2 regions of the Cetobacterium sp. NK01 genome follow, and region 2 is predicted to be linked to the other one. Evidence: riboswitches for the same ligand, from Rfam matches in the RefSeq annotation. Region 2 holds a riboswitch; the other holds the start of a gene.
The links. Region 2 has a riboswitch for thiamine pyrophosphate ahead of tenA (thiaminase II). Riboswitches for the same ligand answer to the same signal wherever they lie in the genome.

Region 1 (7,728 bases), on a different contig from region 2:
ATTATATTGAGGTTGACCTCCATACTGCGGTTGATTATTATAATAAGGTTGTTGATTTGTATCTTTTATTGCTTGAGTTTGATCTTGAACAGATCCTACTAAAGCTCCTGCTGCCGCTCCTATTCCTGCACCTAAAAGAGTCGCACCAGTGTCTCCTCCAATCGCTTGCCCTAAAAGTGCTCCTGCTCCTGCCCCTACTGTTGTAGATCCTATAGTATTAGAACCAACATTAGAACATCCTGATAAAAGCATTATAGACAAAACTGATAATACAAGATATTTTTTCATAATTTAACTCCTTTCACTCTTTCAAAATTTATTTATTTTCTTCTACACCTATTATCATTGGAAAAAATGGAATTTTTAGCACTTTAAAAATTCTATAGTTTTTATGTTTAGGTACACTTCTATCTATATAAACATTCACATTTTTATAAACTATTTTTTCTCCACATTTTTGTTTCTTATCTCCTGTTATAAGATCAACCTGAACATCAAATATAACCGGACATCATTTACTTCCTTTAGTATCTTCTAAATATAATTTGATATCTTTGACATCTTTTTCTCTTAAATAGTTTAAAACTTCTTCATCAATATTTATATCCATTATTATTCCTCTACAATTATAGTTCTATTTATCATAAACTTTATAAGAGAAAATAAAAAGAATGGAGACGCTAATCCAAATGTTATTACAACTAAAACTGTCCATCCCAATAGAAATAATAAACTATCTGCAAAACCTACATCACATCTTAATCTTCTAGACATTTTCTTCACCTCTTTATTATTTTTATTCTATAATAATATATTTTTTCTTTTAATTTTACAAGATTTTTTCTAAACAATCTATTTCAACTTCTAGACATTAAATAATTAATATTGTATAATAAAGAGATAAAATTAAAGAAAAGTGAGGAGTTTATAGAATGACTAAAGAACTATTTAAAGGAAGTGTAGTTTTAAATCCAGTTCCAGCTGTAGTTATAACATCACAAAACAAAGATGGTATAAATAATGCGTTTACAGTAGCATGGACAGGGACTATTTGTACAAATCCTCCTATGCTTTCTATCTCAATTAGACCTGAAAGATTATCATATGAATATATTAAAGAATCCATGGAGTTCACAGTTAATCTACCAAATACTTTTCAAGTTAGAGAAACTGATTATTGCGGTGTTATTTCAGGAAGAGATGTAGATAAAATAAAACATCTTGGATTAACAGCTAAACCTGGACATCACGTTAACTCTCCATATTTAGAAGAATTTCCTATAAATATCGAGTGTAAAGTTAAGCAGATTATTCCATTAGGAACTCATGATTTATTTTTAGCAGAAGTTGTTGGGTCACATATCAATAAAAATATAATCGATGAAAAAGGAAAAATACATTTCGAATGGGCTAATCTAATCAACTATTGTCATGGAGAATATTTTCCAATGTCTAAAAAACCTATTGGGCAATTTGGGTTTTCAGTTGCTAAAAATCCGATATTAGTTGAAAAATATCAGCATATTAAATCTTACTTAGAATATAGAGATGAGAAAAATAATAAAAAACCTAGAAAAAAGGTTAAAAATAAAGTAAAAAAGAAAAAATAAAATACAATAAAAAAGAGCAGATGGGCAGCTTATAACCCATCTGCTCTTTAATTTACAAAAGGAGTGTTACATGTTTCAAAAATTTAAATTCGAAAAAAGTTTTATCAAAATGTTAATGGCTTTAGCCATCCCTATTATCTTGCAAAGTTTAATTACAGCCTCTTTAAACCTTTTAGATAATATTATGGTTGGTAAATTGGGAGAAAGTGAGATCGCTGCAGTTGGTTTATCTAACCAATTTTATATGATTTTCTTTTATTCAGTAGCTGGAGTAGGAATGGGAGCTTCTATTTTTATGTCTCAACTTTGGGGTAAAAAAGATGTAAAAAAAATTCATGAATTTTTAGATCTTTCCCTTTTAATATCTCTTGGTGTTTCTATATTTTTTGCTGCTATTGCACTAATTTTTCCAGCAAATATAATTCATATTTTTTTAAATGACCCTGTTGTTACTTCCTTAGGAGTTAGTTATTTAAGGATTGTTTCTGTCAGTTATATCTTATCCTCTATAACATTGGCCTACTCTATGGCTCTTAGAAGTACTGCTCAAACTAAATTACCTATGTACGGAAGTATTGTTGGAATTCTTTTCAATGGACTTTTAAACTATATATTTATTTTTGGTAAATTTGGAGCACCTAAAATGGGAGTAGCTGGTGCAGCCTTGGGAACAACTGTTTCAAGAACTATGGAGCTTGCTTTTCTTTTATTTATGATTTATAACTATAATAATGTTATTGCTACAAAATTTCATGGACTAAAAGAACTCTCTATAAAAAAATTAAAAGAATTCTTTAAAATCGCATCTCCAGTTATCTTTAATGATATTATGTGGATTTTAGGAATTTCTACTTATTCTATTGCTTATGCTAAACTTGGAGTTAATGCCACTGCAACTATGCAGATTGCAATAACTGTTAATAACATGTTCAATATTTTTGGTATTGGTATTGGTGCAGCTTCAGCTATTATAATAGGAAATAAAATTGGTGCCGGATTAAAAGAAGAAGCTTATTCTCTATCTATTAAAATCTCGCAATTTGGAGTTTTTCTTGGGATTATTATAGGAATAATATTCTATTTTATTTCTCCACTTTTCGTTGGCGTATTCAAAATAACTCCAGAAACTGCTAAAAATGTAATTACAGTTTTAAAAATAATGGCATTCTTTATTCCTGCAAGATTTTATGCTATTATACAAGTAATAGGTACTTTAAGAGGTGGTGGAGATGTTGTTTACGCAATAACTACTGAGATGATTGGAATTTGGATTATTGGAATTCCAATGGCTTTTGCTGCTATTCACTTTATCCCTGGACTATCTATAACAACACTATACTTTATAATCTGTTTAGAGGAGCTTGTTAAATGTGCTATAACTTATCCTCGTGTTACGTCTTATAAATGGATTAGAAGTTTAGTTTAATTTAGGAGGATTTATGCTATCTTTAATTATTTTACTTATTGGAGTTTTATTTTTAGTCTTTGGAGCTAATTTTCTTGTTGATGGAGCATCAGTAATAGCAAAAAGATTTAATATTCCTAATATTGTCATCGGACTTACTATAGTAGCTTTTGGTACCTCTGCTCCTGAGCTTGTGGTAAATGTCATTTCTGCACTTAATGGCAAATCTGCTATTACTTTAGGAAATGTTATTGGAAGTAATGTTATAAATGTTCTTGTTATTTTAGGAATCACATCTATTATTTATCCTTTGACAGTAGCTAGAAATACAGTAAGATTTGAGATTCCTATAGCTCTTTTTGCATCAGTTTTAACATATGTCTTATCTAAGAATGGAGTTTTAACTCGAGTTGATGGCTTTATATTACTTGGTTTTTTCCTTTTATTCCTTATGTATAACACATATTTAACAGTTACAAATAGAGAAGAAAGTGAACTTGAAGTTAAAAATTATACTTTACCTATTGCTATCGGTGTTACTGTTCTTGGTTTCATTCTCCTTGTATTTGGAGGAAAATTTATTGTTGATTCTGCTGTTAATTTAGCAAGAAATTTTGGAATTTCTGAAAGAGTCATCTCAGTTACAGTCGTTTCTCTAGGAACATCTTTACCTGAACTGGCAACTTCAGTTGTTGCCGCTTTTAAGAAAAATACGGATATTGCAATTGGTAACGTTGTTGGTTCTAATATTTTTAATACATTCTTTATTCTGGGAATATCTGCTGTTATTACTCCGATAGATGTTCCTAATAACGCATTTATAGATTTAATTTTAAATATGGTTTCTTCTATACTTCTTTTAGCCTTTGTCTTAAGAAACTATAGATTAAATAGAGTTCATGGACTTTTATTTTTAAGTGTTTACTCTACATATTTATACTCTCTTTTTAAATAAAATAAAAAGGAGGAGATTAAAATTAAAATAATATATGAGAATGAAGATTCACCTATTGGAATAGTTCAAATTATACATGGTATGAGCGAGTATTCTGATCGATACCTTGAGTTTGCAGTTTTTTTAAATATAAATAGATATATTGTTGTTTTATCTGATCATAGAGGTCATGGTCAAGAAGCTTTAGAAAATAAAACTTTGGGAATGTTTAGTGATTCTTTTGACATTTTAGTTTTTGATCAAGTTAATATAAGTAAAGCTATAAAAGAGCAATTCCCAAAACTACCTATTTTTATTTTAGGCCATAGTATGGGATCTTTTATAGCACAAAAACATATGAAAGTATATTCTAAGGAACAATTCAATTATATTTTCATGGGGAGTTGTTACGAAAGAAAACTTATGACTTTTATTGGAAAAGCTCTTTTTAAATCAATATCTCTTTTAACAGATAATCCTAAAAAAATTTTTAATAAAATCATTTTTTTAGGAGCTAACTCAAAAATTAATGACAAAAATAAGAATAGTTCATCTTGGTTAAGTAGAGATCCTAAAGTCGTAGAAAATTTTTTAAAAGATCCTCATTGTGGGTTTAGTTATACTCCTAAATTTTATTATAATTTTTTAGATTTTTTATCTAAACTTTATGAAGAAAATAGCTTTAATTTCGTGAATAGAAATACTCCTATTTTAATTATCTCTGGAGAATCTGATCCTATTGGTCTTTATGGAGTTGGTGTAAAATCTCTTTATCATTTTTATTTTAACTTAGGTTTTAAAAACATTTCATTAAAACTTTACAAAAACTGTAGGCATGAAATTTTAAATGAATTAAATAAACATGATGTATATAAAGATATATTATTTTGGTTAAACAAAAAAGGAAGAAATTAATCTTCCTTTTTTTTATTTTAATACTTTTCTTTTTAAAATTTTAAATTCTGATATTATACTTCGATGCTCTAATTTTTTTATATCCTGACTATTTATCTTAAAAAAATATTGAATTAATGGTCCAACACATAATGAAGATATAACTGTTCCAATACCTATTGTTCCTCCTAAAATATATCCAAAACTTAGAACAACTATCTCAATACATGTCTTAATTTTCCATAATGGATATTTTGATTTTTTTGTTAAAATAACCATTAAACCATCTCTTGGTCCACATCCCAACCCTGTGGATATATAAACATAACAACCATAGCTAAATATTAATATTCCCACTATCAAGATTATTATTTTTTTTAATAGTAAATCTCCTTTAGGAATTATATCTAAATAAATATACATATCTATGAAGACTCCAACTAACAAAAAATTTATTATAGTTCCGCTTCCAATTGGTTGCTTTAAAAAAATACTAAATAAAACAACAAATGCTCCAACTAATAAATTAGCCTCTCCTAAAGTTATTCCTATTGTTTTGTTTAATCCTTGATTTAAAACATCCCATGGTGATAATCCTAAATTTGAATTTAAAATAGTTACCACACCTAGTGCACATAGTAACAACCCTATCATCAACTTTAAATATTTTAATAATTCATGCTTCATTGTTTTTTTCCTTTCGTAATTTTTCTTGAAATATTATATCACTTTTAAAGAAAAAAGAAAATTTTATTTGATTTTTTTTTAATTTGATGTACAATAACCTTGCTAGGGGTGCCTTTTAGGCTGAGAGACTTTTATGAAAAAGTTAACCCTTCGAACCTGATTTGGTTAAAACCAACGTAGGGAAGCTATTTTATTTAGTTATTCAATTAACTTTTTAAGAAAGCTATACTCTTACGGGTATGGCTTTTTTTTATAAAATAGCCACCTTAAAATTTATAGGGAGGTCGTTTAATTTGAATTTTAAATTTAATGGAGAGTTACAAAAACTTAATTCCAAAAGTACAATTAAAGAGTTTTTACATTCTTTAAATTTAGATACTAAGGGAGTTATTATTTTGCTTAATGATAACATTTTAAAGAAAGAAGAGTTAGATATATCTATTGAAGAGGGATGTTCTATTGAAGTTTTAAATTTTGTGTGTGGAGGTTAAATATGGATAAATTGTTTATTGGTGGGGTAGAATTCAGTAACCGTCTTATAACTGGAAGTGGTAAATTTTCAAACTATTCTTTAATTAATGAAATGTTAGAGAAATGTGGTAGTGAAATGATAACAGTTGCTTTAAGAAGAGTTGATTTAACTGGAAAAAGTGAAAATATATTAAAATATATTCCTCAAAATATAAAGCTTCTTCCAAATACAAGTGGAGCTAGAACTGCTGATGAAGCTATTAAAATAGCTAGAATTGCAAAAGCTGCTGGATGTGGAAATTTTATTAAAATTGAAATTATTAGTGATATGAAGTATTTAATGCCTGATAACGAAGAAACTATTAAAGCTACAGAGGTGTTGTCTAAAGAGGGATTTATTGTTATGCCATATATTAATCCAGATTTAGTTGTAGCTAAAAAATTAGAGCTTGCTGGAGCTGCAGCTATAATGCCTCTTGGAGCACCAATAGGTTCAAACAGAGGTCTTTTAACAAAACCTATGATTGGAATTCTTGTTGAAAATTGTAAGTTACCTATCATTGTTGATGCTGGAATTGGTAAACCATCTCATGCTTGTGAAGCCATGGAAATGGGATGCAGTGCTGTTCTTGTTGATACTGCTATTGCTACTAGTGGTGATCCTGTTAAAATGGCTATAGCTTTTAATAAAGCTGTTCAAGCTGGTCGAGAAGCATATTTAGCCAAATGTGGAAAAATAAGCAATAATGCTATTGCTTCATCACCATTAACTGGATTTTTAAGGGATTAGTGAAGAAATATGAAAGATATTTTAAAATGTTACGAATCTTTTGATTATAATAATTTTTTTAATAATTTAACTATTTCTGATATAGCATCTATTATTGAAAAAAGTGGTGATAAAATTTTAGATGATTTTGAATTTTTAGCCTTATTGTCTCCAAAAGCTTCTCAATTACTAGAGGATATGGCAATAAAAGCTAACTCTATAACCGAACAATATTTTGGTAGAGAAATACATATATATGCGCCCTTATATATATCAAATATTTGTGATAATGAATGTAGTTATTGTGGTTTTAAACATTCTAACCCAATTAAACGACGACACCTAACTTTTGATGAAATCGAAAAAGAAGCTTTATTTATTTCTAAAACCCTTGGAATTCACAGTATTATTTTATTAACTGGAGAAAGTTCTATTAATTCTGTAAACTATTTAAAAAAAGCCATTAAAATTTTAAAAAAATATTTTTCTACAGTTATAATTGAAGTTCAACCTCTATCCCAAAAAGAATATAAAATTTTATTTGAAACGGGACTTGATGGTGTCACAGTTTATCAAGAGTGCTATAATAAGGAAACTTATTCAAAATATCATTTAAAAGGAAATAAAACAGACTTTTTTTATCGACTAGAAACTCCTGAAAGAGCCGCTATGGCAAATTTAAGATCAATCAATATAGGTACTTTATTCGGTTTAGGAACTCCCATTGAAGAAGCCTTTTTATCAGGAGTTCATTTAAAATATTTAATAAATAAATTCTTAGGCTCTCAGTTTTCGATCTCTCTTCCTCGAATTAAAGAAGCTTATAGAAATATAAAACCTGAAAATATAGTTAATGATAGAGAATTTGTTCAATTTCTTTTAGCTTATCGGCTAACTTTTCCCACGGTAAGTATTAATATTTCTACCAGAGAAAGTAAAGAGTTTAGAGACAATCTAC
Region 2 (7,728 bases):
AACTTCTTTAAATACTTTATAATCTTCAAGTCTTCTTTTTAAATCCTTTTCTTTTTCTTCTTCTTTTTCTATACTTAAAATTGATACCGCTTTTATCTCTAAAAGTTCTGAAGCGATCTCTAAAAATTCAACTTTTATACTCAAATTATCAGTTTGAGCTGTTTCTATAAATTGAAGGTATTCATCTATTATCTGAGATATTTTTATTTCAGATATCCTCATCTTCTTTTTCTCTATTAGATGCAACAAAAGATCTAAAGGCCCTTCAAAATTATCTATTTTTAACACTATCTCCATTTTCTTTTCCCTTAACCTTCTCTCTCCAATTTAAAACATCGTTTTTTATTGTTTCTTTTAATTCTTCCATAGAATTAAATTTTTTTTCCTGTCTTAAAAATTCTATTAAAGAAACATATATTTTTTTCCCATAAATATCTTTATCAAAATCTAATATATGAACTTCTATACTTCTTTCATCTGGTTTCAATGTAGGATTTTTACCTATATTAATAACTGCATGCCACGGATCTTTTTCTCCCTCAATTTTAACTTTACCTCCATATATTCCAAAAGGAGGATATATTTTATTTAATATTTTTAAATTAGCTGTAGGAAAACCCATAATTCTACCAAACTTTCTTCCATGAATAACTTCACCTATAATTAAAAATGGTTGTCCTAAACATCTATTTGCAATATCCAAATTACCTGTTGCCAGCATTTCTCTTATAAATGTAGAACTTATAATTTGCTCTTTAATCCGAACTGGTTCTATTATATTTGTAATAATTCCATAACGCTTTCCCAATTGCTTTAAATTCTCTACTGTTCCTTTACCACCTTTTCCAAAAGAAAAATTGAATCCTACATATATCTCTTTCGTTTTTAATATTTTCGCTAAAACTTTTTCTACGAAGCCCTCTGGAGTCATACTAGAAAATTCTTCTGTAAAGGGTTGTAATATTAAATAATCAACTCCTAAAGATTTTATTACATGTATTTTTTCCTCTAAAGAACTAATTAATTTTGGAGCTTTAACTCGATTTGTAATTTCCATTGGATGATTTAAGAAAGTAAATACAGCTGATTTTCCATTTGTTTCTTTAGCTTTTTTAACCGCTTGAGAAATTAATTCTCTATGCCCCATATGAATTCCATCAAAAGCTCCAATCGCTACATAAATATTTTCAAATCTTTCCTTAGTTAGCAAAATATCTTCTATTATTTTCATAGTACTCCCCTTATACTTCCCTTTCTCTTTCTAAAAGTTCATTATGTATTTCTTCTAATCTTCTAAATCTATTTCTAATTCCAGATTTAGATATTCCTATTATTTCTGCTAACTCTTGTAAAGATGCCTCTGGATTTTCTAATCTTAAAAAAGCTATTTCTTCTAAGACTGGACTTAACTCATTTAGCCCAATTTTACGCCCTATTAAATTTATCATTTTTATTTGTTTCCTAGCTGTATCCAAAGTTTTTGTCTCATTTGCAACTTCCCAATTCATTTCTCTTATAGTTTTATTTTTCAAATCCTTTATCATAGTTGTTTCTTCATAATTATAAAATTCTCTCATAGAACCTATTAAAACTATTATATCCATAATATCTTCAGCATTTCTCATATATACAAGAGGTTTATTTCTTTTTATTGTCTTATAAACTTTTTTTTCCATTTTCATTAAAAGTTCATACAATTCTTCAGCTAACTCTTCACTATCAACAAAAAAATCTAACGCATACTCTTTTTCTGGAGATTTTATATATCCACATCCTAAAAACATACCTCTTATAAAACCTTTTTCTATTTTTTCATTTATCAATTCTTTTTTTGAACTATAATCTCTTAATTTTTCAATAAATTTTTTTATCCCTGGTTGTGATGGTAATGTTATTGCATAACTATTATGTTCTCCAAATTTTTTACTTTTTGAAAATTTTATAAATATCTTTAAATTTGTTAGATTTTTTAACATAGAGTATATTCTTTCTGCTATCTCTTTATTTTCCAATTTTAACTCTATACTATTTTCGTTAATAGCATGTTTTAATAAGAGTATCGCTCTTATCTCGGCGTATTTTTCATCTTCATTCAAGTCGCAACGATGAAGTATTTCATTTTTAACTTTATAAGTATACGACACAATCTCCTCCTACTTTGTTTCAGCCCAATTCTGTCCTATAGAGCTATTTACTTCTAATTTAACTTTAGAGAATTGAATACTTTCTCTCATTATTTTTTCTATTTTTTCTTTATATTCTAAAACCTTTTCTTTTTCCACCTCAAATATCAATTCGTCATGAACTTGAAGTAACATGTGTATATCTTTTTTATCTTTTAATAAATCATATAAATTTATCATAACCTTTTTTAAAACTTCAGCAGCAGTTCCCTGAATTACTGTATTTACAGCCATTCTTTCTGCTTGATTTTTTATAACTCTATTTTTTGAGTTGATTCCTTCTATTATTCTTTTTCTCTTAAAATATGTCTCAACATATCCATGTTCTTCAGCATATTCAATTATCTCTTTTTCTAAATGCTTAACTGCTGGGTACTGTTCAAAATATCTTGTTATATAATCTGAAGCTTCTTTTGGTGTTATTTTTAATTCTTGAGATAATCCAAAAGCTGTCTTACCATATATTATACTAAAGTTTACTGTTTTAGCAGCATCTCTTTGCTCTCTTGTCACTAAAGCATCTTCTGATAAGTCAAAGATTTTTCTAGCTGTTAAACTATGTAAATCTAAATTCTCAGAGTATGCTTCTATTAAATTTGTATCCTGTGATATTTCAGCTAAAACTCTTAATTCTATTTGAGAATAATCTATTCCCAATAAAACAGAACCATCCTTAGCTATAAATCCTGCTCTTATTTTCATTCCCTCTTCAGTTCTCACTGGAATATTTTGAAGATTTGGGTCTGATGATGATAATCTTCCTGTTGCCGTACCTGTTTGATTAAAAGTTGTATGTAATCTATTATTTTCATCAACCATTCTTGGAAGAGGATCCACATAAGTTGATTTTAATTTACTTAATTTTCTAAACTCTAAAATAGATTTAGCTATTTCATACCCTTGTTCAGCTAATTTTTCTAAAACCTCACTGTCAGTTGAAAATCCTGTTTTAGTTTTTTTCACTGGGGGAATATTTAAATTAATAAATAAAACCTCACCTAATTGTTTTGGAGAATTGATATTAAATTCCCCTTCTGCTTCTTCATATATTTTTTTTGTTAACTCATCTATTCTGCTCTCTAGCTCTAAGCTATATTTAGAGAAGTATTCTGGTGATATTTTTATCCCTTCAATCTCCATATCAGCTAATACTCTAATCAAAGGCATCTCTGTTTCTTTTAAAACATTGTATAGATTATTATTTTCCAACTCTTTTACAAGCTCTGGATAAGCAACAAGCATTCCCCTTGTTCTTTTTGTAAGAAACCTTCCATAATCTTCAGTAGATACATCCTCTATTTTTGTTTTTCCAAAAACTTCATTATACTTTTCTACATCATCTTCTATAACATTTCTTAACATTACCTCAATCTCTTCTCTAGTTTGAGATGTTAATAAATGATAAGCTAACATTGTATCAAAATCCATATTTTTTACAAAATATCCATGTCTCAAAAAGTTTTTAAAGCCATATGATATAAATTTATTGTTAGAATTTAAAACTTCTTTAAAAGAATTTTTACTCTCTTCATCTTTTAATGGCAAAAAGTAATCTTTATTTTTTAAAGATACTGCTACGCCTTTTTCTCCCCAATAAATAGCTATTTCACTATCTGAGTTTAACTTTTCTTTTATTTTAACTCCTTCTAATACAAAGAATCCTTTTTCTTCAAGTATTTCAGGTGCTCCTTGAAAACTAAATAATCCTAGTTGCATTCCATTTTGTGAAGCTGGTTGAGCTATAACTTGACTTTGTCCATCTTCTAAATTCATTTTTTTTATTAGAGATTTAAATTCTAATGTTTTAAAAAGTTCTAAAAGTTTTTTATCATCTTTTTTATACTCTAACTCATCTGCCTTCACGCCTAAGTTCAATAGTTCAATAGTTGCTAACTCACGACTTATAAAAGCTAACTCTCTATCTTCAATTAAATTATTTACTAAAGATTTTCCTATTCCAGGAAGCTCAGTCAAAGAATCTATATTCTCATAAATCCCTTCTAAATTTCCATATTTTTCTAGCATCGGGATAGCTTTTTTAGAACCAATTTTTCTTACACCTGGAATTCCATCACTTGTATCTCCAATTAATCCAAATAAATCTGGAATCATTTTTGGTTTTACTCCAAGCTGTTCAATAACATCCTCTTCAGTTGATAGTATTTTCAGTCCTCCACCATCACCTTTTCCTAAAAGAGCGATATTCACATGTGAATCTAAAATCTGAGATAAATCTTTATCCCCTGTTATTATATAAGATTCAATACCTTTAGCTCCTAACTCTTTAGCCAAGCTTCCTAATACATCATCTGCCTCATATCCATCTATCTTAAATTTTTTTATTCCAAAACAATCTAAAAGTTCCTCTATTCTAGGTATTTGAGCTACTAAATCCTCTGGCGCTGCATCTCTTTGAGCTTTATATTCTTTATATATTTCACTTCTTTTTAAAGTGGCTCTTTTTACATCAAAAGCAGCTCCTATATAATCAGGATTTAATTGATTTATAATACTCATAAGAGTATTAACAAATCCATATACCGCTCCTGTTGGTTCATTTTTAGTTCTAAAATTTAAATTTCCATAAAAAGCTCTATACATTATTGCACTCACATCTAATAAAACTGCTTTTTTCATTTTTTTCCCCTTTCTACAATTTACATTTTTCATAATATTATACCATATTCAATACCTTAGTTAAAAAAATTATTTTATAAATAAATATTATTTTTTTTATTTTTCTGTTATAATCTCTGTGTATAAACTAAAATATAGGAGGTATTTATGAATCTAGTCGTATTAATTGGACGTTTAACTAGAGATCCTGAACTTAAATTTGGTCAAAGCGGAAAAGCATACTCAAGATTTAGTTTAGCAGTTGACAGACCTTTTTCTAAAGGAGAAGCTGACTTTATTAACTGTGTTGCTTTTGGAAAAACAGCTGAACTTATCGGTGAATACTTAAGAAAAGGTAGAAAAGTTGCTGTTAATGGTAGACTTCAAATGAATAGATATGAGGTAAACGGAGAAAAAAGAACAAGTTATGACGTACTTGTTGAAAGCATGGAATTTGTTGAAGGAAGAGGAGAAGCATCTGCACCATCTGATTTTGCTCCAACGCCATCTTATTCAGCACCTAAAGTTGCTGAGCAATCTTCTAATGATGACTTTGGTGGATCATCTTTTGATGAAGATGAGTTTCCATTCTAATAATTAAATAATATTTTAAACTACTAGGGGTGCCCTTTGGCTGAGACTTACCCTTAGAACCTGATCTAGTTAATACTAGCGTAGGGAAGTAGTTAATTATCACTTTTATTTTATAATTGTGTATATAAAGCTATTTTCCTATTTTTTGGAAGATAGCTTTTTTTATTTATATAAATTTTTACAGGAGGTTTTTTATGTTTTCAAAAGAGTTATACAAAAGTGCAAAAGAAATTTGGAATAGCTACTACACCCATCCATTTGTAAGAGGAATCGGTGAGGGTTCTCTAGAAAAAGATAAATTTAAATTCTATATTATCCAAGATTATATCTACCTTCTTGATTATGCAAAACTTTTTGCATTAGGTGTTATAAAAAGTAAAAATGAAAGTGATATGAAAAAATTTGCTGCACTTACAGATGGAATTCTAAATTCTGAAATGGGAATACACAGAGTTTATATGAAAAAATTAGGAATTACTGAACTAGATATTGCATCAGAAAAACCAACTCTTGATAATACTTCATATACTAGTTACATGCTCTCGGTAGCTCACTGTGGTGATATAAAAGAAGTGGCTGTTGCTGCTCTTTCTTGTATGTGGAGTTATGAAATGATTGGTTTGAAGTTAAAAGAACTCTATGGTTCTAGCGATGAATTCTATGGTGAATGGATTGAATGTTACTCTTCTTCTAGATACAAAGAGTTAACTAATTGGAATATTGAGCTAGTTGAAAAATATTGCCAAAATATTTCAGCAGAAGAAAAAGAACATTTAAAAACAATTTTTATTAATTGTAGTATTTACGAGTATAAATTTTGGGATATGTCTTATAAGGAGTCTTTTTAACATGAATATGCTTGAAGTAAAAAATTTAACTTTTAAATACGATAATCATAACTTTATTTTAGACAATCTTTCATTTAATATAAAACATAATGAACTAATTAGTATAGTAGGTGGAAGTGGGTGTGGAAAATCAACACTCATAAAAATATTAGCAGGAATTGAAAAAAATTTTAATGGCACTGTTCAGTTAAAAAGTATATCTTATATGCCACAATCAAATACTCTTTTGCCATGGAGAACTATTTTAGAAAATATACTTTTACCAATTGAAATAAAAAAAGGAAATAAAAAGATAGAAAAAGGAAAAGCCATCTCTCTCCTAAAACGTTTTGATTTATTAGAATATTCAGATAGTTATCCTAAAGAGCTTTCTGGAGGAATGAAACAGCGTATCTCGCTTATTCGTACATTAATGAGTGGTGGAGACTTGCTTCTCTTAGACGAACCTTTTTCAGCTTTAGATGCTATAACTAGAGAGGATTTACAAAATTGGCTTTTAAATCTAATATCAACACTTAAAAAAAGTATGATTTTTATCACTCATGATATTGATGAAGCAATCTTTCTATCTCATAGAATTTTTGTTTGTTCAAAAAAACCTCTTTCTAAATTTAAAGAGTTTTTAGTTCCTGAAAATATAACTCTTGAAAAAAAAATACATCTGAGAAAAGAGATTCTTTCTATTATTAAAGGAGATAACTTTTATGAAAAAAATTAATTTTTCTCTAATCTCTCTTTTTTCATTTTTTATACTATGGGAAGTTCTAGGAAGATATATTAATAAAGGTTATATTCTTCCTACTCCTTTAAATATATTAAAAAAAATCTGGATTCTCAAAGAAAGTCTTTTCTTTATACATTTACCAGCTACACTCAATATTGCAGTGATTTCTTTAATATTAACTATTTTATTAGGTCTATTTTTAGCTATCTCTATGGATTTTAGTCATATAGTATACAGTTGTATCCATCCTTTAATTATAACTAGCCAAACTATTCCTATTACTGCTCTAGCTCCTATTTTTATCTTATGGTTTGGTTACTCCATTTGGAGTAAAGTTGTGGTTGCTGTAATTATATCTTTTTTCCCAGTTACAATAACTATATATAACGGTTTACAAAATGTAGAAAAAGATGAGATTAATTATTTTAAAAGTCTTAAAGCAAGTAAAACACAAATTTTTTTAAAGTTAAAATTGCCTAGAGCCCTTCCCAATTTTTTTTCAGCTCTTAAAATGAGTATTCCTCTTGTTTTAATTGGAGCAGCTATTGGAGAATGGTTAGGCGCTACATCTGGTCTTGGATATTTTAGTAAAAGAATGATGTCTCAATTAGATGGTGCTGGAGTTTTTGCACCTATAGTTATTATATCTTTACTTGCTATAACTTTAGTACAAATTATAACTATATTCGAAAATATAATATTACATTGGAGGAGCAAATGAAAAAAATACTTACTGTTTTAATACTTGTTACTTTATTACTAA

Region 1: another riboswitch for thiamine pyrophosphate. It lies ahead of thiS (sulfur carrier protein ThiS); the one in region 2 lies ahead of tenA (thiaminase II).

The regions. Positions count from the first base shown of each region.
Region 1 is NZ_JANIBO010000002.1:339,434-347,161, forward strand. It holds gene NON08_RS10810 (YMGG-like glycine zipper-containing protein) at 1-288, opposite strand, end outside; gene NON08_RS10815 (hypothetical protein) at 613-774, opposite strand; gene NON08_RS10820 (flavin reductase family protein) at 933-1,610, shown strand; gene NON08_RS10825 (MATE family efflux transporter) at 1,681-3,036, shown strand; gene NON08_RS10830 (calcium/sodium antiporter) at 3,050-3,970, shown strand; gene NON08_RS10835 (alpha/beta fold hydrolase) at 4,031-4,864, shown strand; gene NON08_RS10840 (YczE/YyaS/YitT family protein) at 4,877-5,530, opposite strand; TPP riboswitch at 5,625-5,730, shown strand; gene thiS (sulfur carrier protein ThiS) at 5,824-6,021, shown strand; gene NON08_RS10850 (thiazole synthase) at 6,024-6,791, shown strand; gene thiH (2-iminoacetate synthase ThiH) at 6,801-7,728, shown strand, end outside.
Region 2 is NZ_JANIBO010000001.1:357,214-364,941, forward strand. It holds gene NON08_RS01775 (segregation and condensation protein A) at 1-297, opposite strand, end outside; gene NON08_RS01780 (bifunctional riboflavin kinase/FAD synthetase) at 272-1,231, opposite strand; gene whiA (DNA-binding protein WhiA) at 1,242-2,144, opposite strand; gene polA (DNA polymerase I) at 2,154-4,820, opposite strand; gene NON08_RS01795 (single-stranded DNA-binding protein) at 4,968-5,393, shown strand; TPP riboswitch at 5,409-5,497, shown strand; gene tenA (thiaminase II) at 5,588-6,241, shown strand; gene NON08_RS01805 (ATP-binding cassette domain-containing protein) at 6,243-6,959, shown strand; gene NON08_RS01810 (ABC transporter permease) at 6,946-7,686, shown strand; gene NON08_RS01815 (ABC transporter substrate-binding protein) at 7,683-7,728, shown strand, end outside.